Regions from separate parts of the Alloalcanivorax xenomutans genome, predicted to be linked through region 1. Evidence: predicted binding sites of a transcription regulator. Region 1 holds the regulator's gene; each other region holds the start of a gene.
What was found. The regulator PhoB, encoded in region 1, activates phosphate uptake and scavenging genes when phosphate is short. The targets are predictions, from matches to a motif close to TGTCATANNNNTGTCANA.
Positions count from the first base shown of each region.

Region 2: the regulator PhoB is predicted to act here: its motif matches at 1,548-1,565, upstream of phnC (phosphonate ABC transporter ATP-binding protein).
Region 3: the regulator PhoB is predicted to act here: its motif matches at 1,408-1,425, upstream of RYH70_RS09400 (ATP-NAD kinase family protein).

Region 1 is NZ_CP136538.1:4,415,514-4,418,788, reverse strand. It holds gene RYH70_RS20425 (SlyX family protein) at 1-95, shown strand, start outside; gene phoR (phosphate regulon sensor histidine kinase PhoR) at 164-1,474, opposite strand; gene phoB (phosphate regulon transcriptional regulator PhoB) at 1,551-2,255, opposite strand; gene ubiA (4-hydroxybenzoate octaprenyltransferase) at 2,392-3,264, opposite strand.
Region 2 is NZ_CP136538.1:3,615,159-3,618,433, forward strand. It holds gene phnD (phosphate/phosphite/phosphonate ABC transporter substrate-binding protein) at 1-617, opposite strand, end outside; gene phnC (phosphonate ABC transporter ATP-binding protein) at 614-1,432, opposite strand; one part of gene RYH70_RS16600 (IS3 family transposase) at 1,702-2,567, opposite strand; one part of gene RYH70_RS16600 (IS3 family transposase) at 2,567-2,837, opposite strand; gene RYH70_RS16605 (hypothetical protein) at 2,930-3,265, shown strand.
Region 3 is NZ_CP136538.1:2,007,104-2,010,378, reverse strand. It holds gene RYH70_RS09405 (SDR family oxidoreductase) at 1-70, opposite strand, end outside; gene RYH70_RS09400 (ATP-NAD kinase family protein) at 265-1,407, opposite strand; gene RYH70_RS09395 (PA1571 family protein) at 1,515-1,688, shown strand; gene RYH70_RS09390 (4-phosphoerythronate dehydrogenase) at 1,621-2,787, opposite strand; gene RYH70_RS09385 (fructosamine kinase family protein) at 2,826-3,275, opposite strand, start outside.

The DNA.
Region 1 (3,275 bases):
AAAAGGTGTGCCAGCGTCTGGTGGAGCGGGTGGTGGAACTGAACGAGGAGGTCACCGCGCTGCGCATCCAGGACGCGCCGCCGCCGCATTATTGAGGCAAGGCATTCGCTGCCCGGGCGGCGCTCCGCTTGGCAGTGAATAGCGAATGCCTTTGGCCTGGGCGCTACTGCGCCAGCGCGGTGGGTTTGCTCACCAGCCGTTCCGGCGGGAAATGGCAGGTAAAGACACTGCCCTTGCCCAATTCGCTGCGAATCTCCAGTCTTGCTCCGTGACGGATCAGCACGTGCTTGACGATGGCCAGTCCCAAACCGGTACCCCCGGTCTGGGTCACCCGGCTGGTGTCGGGCCGGTAGAAGCGTTCAGTCAGGCGCGGAATATGTTTCGGATCGATGCCGATACCGTCGTCGGAGACGGAAAAGTGGGCGCCTTTGTCGTCCTGCCACCAGCGGATCAGGATATGGCCGCCTTCCGGTGTGTACTTCACGGCATTGGTGATCAGGTTGCCGAAGGCGCTTTCCAGCTCCGCCGGGTTGGCCACCAGCCGGGCGGTTTCCGGTACCTCCAGGACGATCTCGTGATGCTTGTCCGGCGCCAGTGCCAGGGCGCTCTCACGCATACGCTTGAGCATGCCATGCACGGTCACCGCCTGATGGGTATTGTCGGTATTGGTGCTTTCCAGCCGCGACAGCAGCAGCAAGTCATGCACCAGGGCTTCCATGCGTTGGGACTGGCTGGCCATCTGCGACAGCGCCCGGCGTAGCCGGGCCTGCTCCTCCGGCACGGTGTCCTGCAGGGTCTCCAGATAGCCCTTGAGTACGGTCAGCGGCGTTTTCAGCTCATGGCTGACGTTGGCGACGAAATCCTTGCGCATCTCCTCCAAGTGATGCAGCCGGGTGACATCGCGGGCCAGGATCAACTGGTCACCGACGCCGAACTCGGTGATACGGAATTGCAGGATACGGTTGTCGTCCACCGGCCCGGGGATTTCCAGCGGTTCACGAAAGTCGCCGCGGGACAGGTATTCGGTGAAGCGGGGGTGGCGGATCAGGTTGGTGAGCGGCTGGCCGAGATCCTTTTCCTCGTTCAGGCCCATCAACCGGTGCGCGGCGTGGTTCCAGTATTCCAGGTAGCCGTGGCTGTCGATCAGCACCACCGCGTCTTCCAGCGCATTCACCGATTGCTGGGCGCGAAGAATGATGCCCTGCAGGTTCTCCTGAGCGCGCCGCTCCTGCTGAAAAAGGTGTTCCAACCGGGTATAGAACTCTCCCCACAGTCCCACGCTGTCCGGCGGTTCGGTGTGTTCCTCGCGGATCAGCCAGGTGTAGAGGGCGAACAGCTGGCGGGTGCTCCAGACAATGTAGCCGAGCAGACCCACCACCAGCGGCCATATGTTCTGTATCGCCAGGGCCGCGACCAGCGACAGGGCGATAAGAACAATGATGCGGTTTACTTCCTTGGCCAGACTGCTTTTCATTGGCCGTTGCTTCCTCTCGGGGCCGTTGCGGAGGGGGAGGCCCGTTTCGGCCGGTGCGATCCGTATCAGAGGTGTATCAGGACACCTGGGCGGATTTTACCGAAAAGCGATAACCGGTGCCCCGCACGGTCTGAATGAAACCATCAAAGCCGTGAGGCGCCAAGGCCTTGCGCAGACGGCGGATGTGCACATCGATGGTACGGTCCTCCACGTACACATTGGCGCCCCAGACCTGATCCAGCAACTGGGTGCGGGAGTAGGCCCGTTCCTGGTGGCTCATGAAGAACTCGAGCAGACGGTATTCGGTGGGTCCCATGTCCACCGGCACCCCGTGAGCGCTGATGCGGTGGCTGACCGGATCCAGGCACAGACCCTGGACATCGATTTCCTTTTCACCGGCGGCGGCGGAGGAGCGGCGCAATACCGCGCGGATGCGCGCGATCAGCTCGCGGGTGGAGAACGGCTTGGTGACATAATCGTCGGCGCCCACGTCCAATCCCTGGATCTTGTTATCTTCCTCACTTTTGGCGGTGAGCATGATGATTGGCACTTCGCTGGTGTTGTCGTCCCGTTTCAGGCGACGAGCCAGTTCGATACCGCTTACCGAGGGCAGCATCCAGTCCAGCAAGACCAGGTCCGGCCGTTCGTCAACGATGCGTTCGTGGGCCTGCTGGGCGCTTTCGGCTTCGAGCACGTCGAAATCGGCCAGTTCGAGAGCCACGGACACCATCTCCCGGATGGCCGGCTCGTCATCGACAATGAGGATGCGATTTTTTGACATAGTTCGGTCTTCCGCTTTCCCGCCCGGATGTGGGGAGCCTCATTAGATGGCTTTTTTATGACATCTTGATGACAGATTTGCCAACCTTTTCGCCGCCGGTCGCGGCATTACGCCGGGCGGCGGCGTTTCCGGGGAGTCACAAATATTGCAGAAACAGACCGACGAAAACGCAGGCACCCACCCAATGGTTGTTAAGAAAGGCGTGGAAACAGGGCCAGCGTTCCCGGTAGCGGATGCGCCATTGTTGATGAACGAACAGGACGAGGGCGCCCAGCAGGCCCAGATACCAGGGCAGGCCGAAGCCCAGGCGCAGCCCCACCAGCACCAGCCCGGCCAGCACCAGACCCTGGAGAATGCCGATGATCACCTTGTCCAGATCCCCGAACAGAATGGCGGTGCTCTTGATCCCGATCTTGAGGTCATCCTCGCGGTCGCACATGGCGTACTCGGTGTCGTAGGCCACCGTCCACAGCAGGTTGATGATGAACAGCAGCCAGGCGATCGGCGGCACGCTGGCGGTTTCGGCGCCGAACGCCATGGGAATGGCCCAGCTGAAGGCCGCGCCCAGCACCACCTGAGGCAGATTGGTGAAGCGTTTGGTGAACGGATAAAGGATGGCCAGCCCCAGTCCACCGAACGCCAGCCAGAAGGTGAAGCGGTTCAGGAACAACACCAGGATCAGGGCGATGAACAGCAGGCCCACGAATAGGCCCAGAGCCTGTTTGGCGCTCAGGGCGCCGGTGGCCAGCGGGCGGCCCCGGGTGCGCTCCACCGAGCCGTCGAAATTACGGTCGGCGAAGTCATTGATCACGCAGCCGGCGGCGCGCATCACGAATACCCCGAGCACGAAGATAACAATGTTCTTCAGGCTCGGCGTGCCATCGGCGGCGATCCACAGCGCCCACAGGGTAGGCCACATCAACAACATGCTGCCGATCGGCCGGTCCAGGCGCATCAACTGAATCCAGGGCCACAGCGAGGGATAACGGTGTTCCACGAAAGCCAGCATGGTTGTTCCTT
Region 2 (3,275 bases), 800 kb from region 1:
CCGCGGTCCATCACATGCTCGAAGATAACTTCGGACAACCCTCCGGCGTCGGCATTGCCATTGGCGACGTTAACCGCAACAGCGTCATGGCTACCGACGAAATGAGCCTCATAGTCCTTTCCGGCTTCGAGCTCTGCCTTCTCAAGGAGTACGGTCTTGGGGATCAGGTGGCTGGAAGTGGATGCGCGGTCACCGTAGGCCATTTTCTTGCCTTTGATATCCGCGAAGGAGCCAACGCCAGAGTCTGCATTGGCAATAATGATGGAGCGATAAGTCGGCTTCCCGTCTACCACCATGGCGGCAAAGGGTTCAATGTCACTCTTACTCTTGGCCATCACATAGGACAACGGACCAAAGTAAGCCAGGTCAATTCGGCCAAAACGCATGGCTTCGATCATGGAGGAGTAATCGGTGGTAACAATCAGTTCTACTTCCTTACCAAGAGTGGTTTCCAGGTAATCCTTCAAAGGTTGGTTTCGCTTGATCAGTTCTGACGCGTTCTCATCCGGCAGCAAGGCAACTTTCAAAAGATCAGGGTCTGTATCTGCGGCATGGGCTGACCAATGGATGCCGAGCATCATTATCAGAGCCAGCAAAGAGTGAATCATTGTCTTCATTGTGCTATCTCCAGTACGTCTGTCGTTATCGGGGTGGTCTTAGGTTTATGGATGGCTGGTTTGCCTTCCGCAGCTACCACGCTGGGTGAACGGTGGTAAATCTCGTCCAGGTGTTTCGATTTCAGGTTTTCAGGAGCATCGTCAAAAACGATATGAGCGTTCGAAAGGCCGATGATCCGGTCTGCAAAACGCTGGGCGTATTCCAATTGGTGCAAGGAAATAACCGCGGTGATTCCATCTTCCTGACAAATATCGCGCAGTAGGCCGAGTACCTTTTCAGAAGTGGCCGGATCCAGGCTGGCAACGGGCTCATCGGCAAGAATCATGGATGGTTGCTGCACCAATGCTCTGGCGATTCCAACCCGCTGCTGCTGGCCGCCGGACAACTGATCTACTCGGGAAAGCGCTTTGTCAGCCAGACCTACGCGGTCGAGGCATTGCAGAGCCAACTCCAGGTCCTGCCGGGGCAGGGGAAGCAGGCTTCGCCAAGTACCGTGATACGCAAGTCTGCCTGTCAGCACATTCTGTAACGCGGTGTATCGTTCGATCAGCTGGTGATGCTGGAACACCATGGCGGTGCGGCTGCGGTGCTGTCGCAGGATTCTACGGTTGGTCAGTTCACCAAACTCGCCAGACACAACCTTCCCGGTTGTGGGCTTAACCAGGTGATTCAGTGAACGAAGCAGAGTGGATTTACCCGCGCCTGAAAGTCCCAGTAGCACGGTGAATTCGCCCTTGTGAAAGTGAACGTTGGTGGGTTTGAGCGCGAGGACGTTTCCCGGGTAGGTTACGCCCATACTCTCGACTCGAAGCATCACATTGGTTGATTGAGTTGGGGCCACAGGATCACCTTTTGCAATAAATAAGCTCGCCGTATTGCGAGTTACAATTGAACGGTAAAGCTGAGGGATGACACCGTCGTGTCACTGACGTGACAGGTTGATGAAGTGCTTTTGGTTCGCAAGGATTTTCCGAAGGGCTCTGTGAAATACATGGAGCTCAGCCAAAGTGGAACGTGAAGTGGACCCCATCCGTTGGACCACCTGACAGACGATTTAAGCTCTGACCGGACCATCATCAGGCGTCAGGCCGCCTGGGTCAGTGGTTGAGCGAAGTACACCTCATCGGGTGTCGCATCGTCCAGCCCTTGATGGGGCCGCTGACGGTTGTACCAAGTGAAGTACTTCCTCAGCTCCCGGCGTAGGTGGGCACCATCTTCGAAGGCCTTCAGATAGACGCACTCGTACTTCACGCTACGCCAGAGCCGTTCGACGAAGATGTTGTCCCGGTAGCAGCCTTTTCCATCCATGCTGATCCGGACGCCATGGGCCTTCAGTACCTCGGTGAACGCCTGGCTGGTGAATTGGCAGCCCTGATCGCTATTGAAGATGCTCGGCGGCCCATAGCGCTCCAGGGCCTCCTCCAGTGCGTCAATGCAGAAGTCCGTATCCAGGGTGTTCGATACCCGCCAGGCCAGCACACGGCGACTGTGCCAGTCCATGATGGCCACCAGGTACATGAACCCTCGCGCCATTGGGATATACGTCACATCAGTGGCCCAGACTTGGTTGGGACGATCGATGACGCGATCCCTGAGCAGGTAAGGATAGACCCGATGCCCCACGCCAGACTGGCTGGTGCGCGGCTTCGGGTACACCGCGTGCAGCCCCATCTGCCGCATCAGGCGACGGATCCGCTTGCGGTTCACCGTGTGCCCCAAGCGGTTGAGATGGGTCGTCATCCGCCGGGAGCCGTAGACCGGCGTCCGCAGATGCTCCTCGTCGATCAGCCTCATTAGCATCAGGTCCTCGGCGAGTAACTCACGGCGCTGGTAGTATAGCGATGAGCGACTGATACCGAGCAATTGGCACTGCCGGCGCAGGCTGGGATTGTCGGAGGATGGCGGCTCGATCAAGGCCAAGCGCTGAGCCCGGCTCAACGATCGAGCCTGCGCGACAAAAAATCGCGTTCCACCGTCAGCTTGCCGATCTCGCGGTAAAGCGTGTCGATCTCCTCCTGGCTCTTCTGGGCGGCTTTACCATCCTTGCCTTCGAAGACGCCCGTGGCGTTGTCCAGGAGTTCACGCTTCCACTGGCTGACCATGGTGGGGTGGATCTCGAAGCGGGCGGCGATCTCCGACGTTGTCTGATCGCCCTTGAGGGCTGCGAGAGCCACCTTGGCCTTGAAGTCACTGCTGTACTGCTTGCGTTTCCTGCTCATGATTATCGTCTCCAATCGTCATGATCAGAGCTTAACGCCTGGTCCTGATTTCGGGGACCACCTCACTCCTGGTCGCACTATGTCTCGCTTCAGTGGCGTTGTGGCTGCTATCCGCATTGGCAGGCGGGCTCGGGCTGCTGGGCACGACGCTATTGCTGATCCTTTGGGGTGGTGCAATTGCCGCTGTTCTGGTGGGATTCCAAACTTGGATTCTCAAGGAAGCGGGCGCTGACGCGCTGCCGGCCTCTGCAATCTATGTGGCAATCTTCAATGGCGCGATTGGTCTTGGCGCAGTGCTTGGGAGCTATGTTCTCACGCTGGCCGGTCTCTCACAGATCTTTTTGATCGCGGCCATGGCAACAGCAATGGGGACGCTAGCCATTTTGTTGTTAACTTATCCGGCTACAGTTCTTAGCTCTGTAGAATAGGCAGGCACGC
Region 3 (3,275 bases), 2.1 Mb from region 1:
CCAGCGCCTCGCCGATCCCGGAGGAGGCGCCGGTAATCCAGATCACCTGATCCGCCAGGGAAGCCATCATCTCAATCCTCTTTGTTTTGAAAAGCGCTTACACGCAACACGCTGGCACGCCATCGCTGCTAAAGCAGCGTCCCACAGAGGGAGTTCGAAGCCACTGTAGGAGCTTGCCCTGCAAGCGAATCTTTTGCGCCGGATGCCGAATTCGCTTGCAAGGCAAGCTCCTACAGCGGCCTTTTAATTCTGGCGCCCGACCATTTACGCATCACCGGCGTCCAGCGCCACCCGATACAGTAACGTATCCTCATAGCCGCTGGTCACCGGCCAAAGTCCGCACAGTTCCTGATCCAGTGTGGCGTCACCGGTGTCCACCAGCAATGGGCGCCCTTCCAGAGTGGCCAGTTTACCCCGGCTGGCGAGGATCTGGACGCGGTCCTTACCGAGACGGCGAATCACCGCCGGGCTGAACTGCTGATTGCCACGGCCAAACAAGTGCCCCTGACCACCGATCACGGTCAGCAGCGCCCGCGCCGGCGCTTCGCCGATACATTCCAGGATCGCTTCGGCGCCTACATCGGCCGCCACCACCTCGCCATTGCGGATGATATCCACCCCGAGCAGGGTATTCGGCAGTCCCAGTTGTTCCATCACCACCGCCACGGTGGAACCGGAGCCAACCAGGTAATAAACGTCATCCTCCAGCGTGTCGATGACCCAGGCGGCGATTTCGGTGACCACCAGGTCCTCCACTTCGCGGCCGCCACATTTCACCTGCTGCAGGTAGCGTCCCTCTTGCGGCACCATCAGGCTGCCATAGTAACGGGCGCGGACCTCACCGTGGCGGAACGCCTCTTCGTCGATGTCACGGACCTCCGCTTCCTGCAGCGCCACCAGCCCACCATCGCGCAAGTCCGCCAGCAAGTGGCCGGCGGCTTCCGGGTTCACCGCGTACACCGCCGAATGCATTTTGCAGCCGGCCGGCACGCCCAGCACCGGGATGCGCTGCCCCACCGCGTCCACCAGATCCCGGGCGGTGCCATCACCGCCAGCGAACAACAGCAGGTCGACACCGGCCGCCACCAGAGCCGCCGCCGCCTCGCGGCTGTGTTCGGCTTCGCTGGCCCGCGGCGACTGTCCCACGATCTCCGCCTGGAGACCGGCGTCCCGGCAGCTGTGTTCGCCCATGTCGCCGCCCCAGGTCAACCAGCGCAGCGGCCGCGCCGCCGGTCCCAGCGCTTGCAGGGCCCGGGTCATGCGCTCCACCGCCATCGGCCGTGCGCCCCGGCGCAGGGCCTCGGCACGGGTTTCGGCACCGTCACTGCCTTTCAGGCCGACGGCACCGCCGATGCCGGCGAACGGATTGACCAGTACCCCCACGGTTAGCGGGGATTTTTCGTCCATCGTCATAAAATCATCATATCCAACAACAAGAATGGCCGTGCCGGGGAGATCACCCCGAACCCAAAGGTCAGCCCTCCATGGAGGGTCGGATTAACGGAGAGACTACCATGAGCCGCACTTCCCTCTCCCGCTCGCCGGGATCCGGAGATTTCAACGACGCCGCCCTGGTGGACGAACAGGGACGCGAGATTCCGATCACCGAAGCGATGATTCTCAAGGCCTGTCGAGAGCTGGAGCAGGCATGGCGCTACCCGCGCCAGGCGGATCGAAAAGCAGGCTGAGCAAGGCGCCCAGCGCCGGCGTCGCCTCTCCGCGGTGACGCCAGTGGTGCAGTTCGTGGCGCGGCGGATAGTCGCGCCGCAAGGCGTCGAAGGCCCTCCCCGGGTCGATATCATCGACGCTGGCACGCAGGCGTCGGTCATCATCGTCAATCCGGTACGCCCGCCTTAACAACGTCAGCAGATCACCCTCGTTCGCCACCGGGTGTTCCAGTATCGGCCGCTCCCCGGCCATCACCGGAACCCCGGCGCTTTCCCCCCGCCACAGGCGGAAGGCCTGGTGGAGCATGGCGGTGCCCAGCCACTTCCCTTCCACGCTGTAGCCGGCCACATGCGGGGAACCAAGGCGCACCCGCGTCAGCAGCCCGGCATCGATTCGTGGCTCCCCCTCCCAGACGTCCAGCAGCACCAGCGGCGCGTCGGCGTCCGTCAGTCTCTCCCGCAACGCCTGGTTGTCGACCACCGCGCCCCGGCAGGTACTGAGCAGCGTTTGCCGGGGGCCGAGACGCGACAAGCGCTCCCGGTCGAGCATATGGAAGGTGGCATCCGGCCCCTGGCGAGTCAGCGGCACGTGCAGGGTAACCAGATCCGCCGCCAGCACCGTATCCAGGTCGGTCAGCGGCACCACGGTATCGGCTCCGGCCCGTTGCAGCGGCGGATCACAGGCCAGGACCGTTACCCCAAGGGCGCTCAGCCACTGCGCCACCCGGCTGCCCACGTTCCCCAGCCCCACAATTCCCACGCTGCTGTCGCGCAAGGTCCTGCCCTGTTCCCGGCAGGCCAGCAACAGCGCCTGCAGCACATACTCCGCCACCGCCCGGGCGTTGCAACCCGGCGCATGGGCGAAGGCCACGCCCATGGCCTTGAGCGCCGCCCGGTCCACGTGATCGGTGCCGATGGTGGCGGAGCCGACGAAACGCACCGGGGTGCCCTCCAGCAGCGCCCGGTCCACCCGGGTAACGGAGCGCACCAGTAACACCTCGGTGTCGGCAAGGTCGATCCGGGTAAGGCGGCGGCCGTCCACACGGCGCACCGTCCCGAGCGCTTCAAAGGGCGCCAGCCCCGGCATGTTTTCATCAGCGACAATACGAATGGGAGTCAAAGCTCAACACCATCAACAAGGCATCATGGATCGCGCTGTCAGTAGGACAGCAAAGTCCGACAACTGCGGGTGATGGCATTGAGGTAGCCGCCACCGAACAGCACGAAGTGGTTGAGCAGATGATACAGGTTATAGAGCGTCTTGCGCTGCACCACGGCGGGATCGTGAGGGTCGATACCATAACCGCGATGACATTCTTCCGGCACCGGACCGAACAGTTCCAGCATGGCCAGATCCACTTCCCCATGGCCGTAGTACACCGCCGGATCGAACAGCACCACGGTGCCGTCGGTGAGCGTGCCCAGGTTGCCGGACCACAGATCACCGTGCACCAGTGACGGCGCCACCGTCACTTCGGAGAGCCAATCCATGGCCAGCGCCATCACCGCTTCCACCTGGCCCGCCTCCGCCGCCGGCAGCCCGCGCTGACAGGCCCAGCGCCATTGTGGCGCCAGCCGTTGGTTGACGAAGAAAGTGGCCCAATCCGC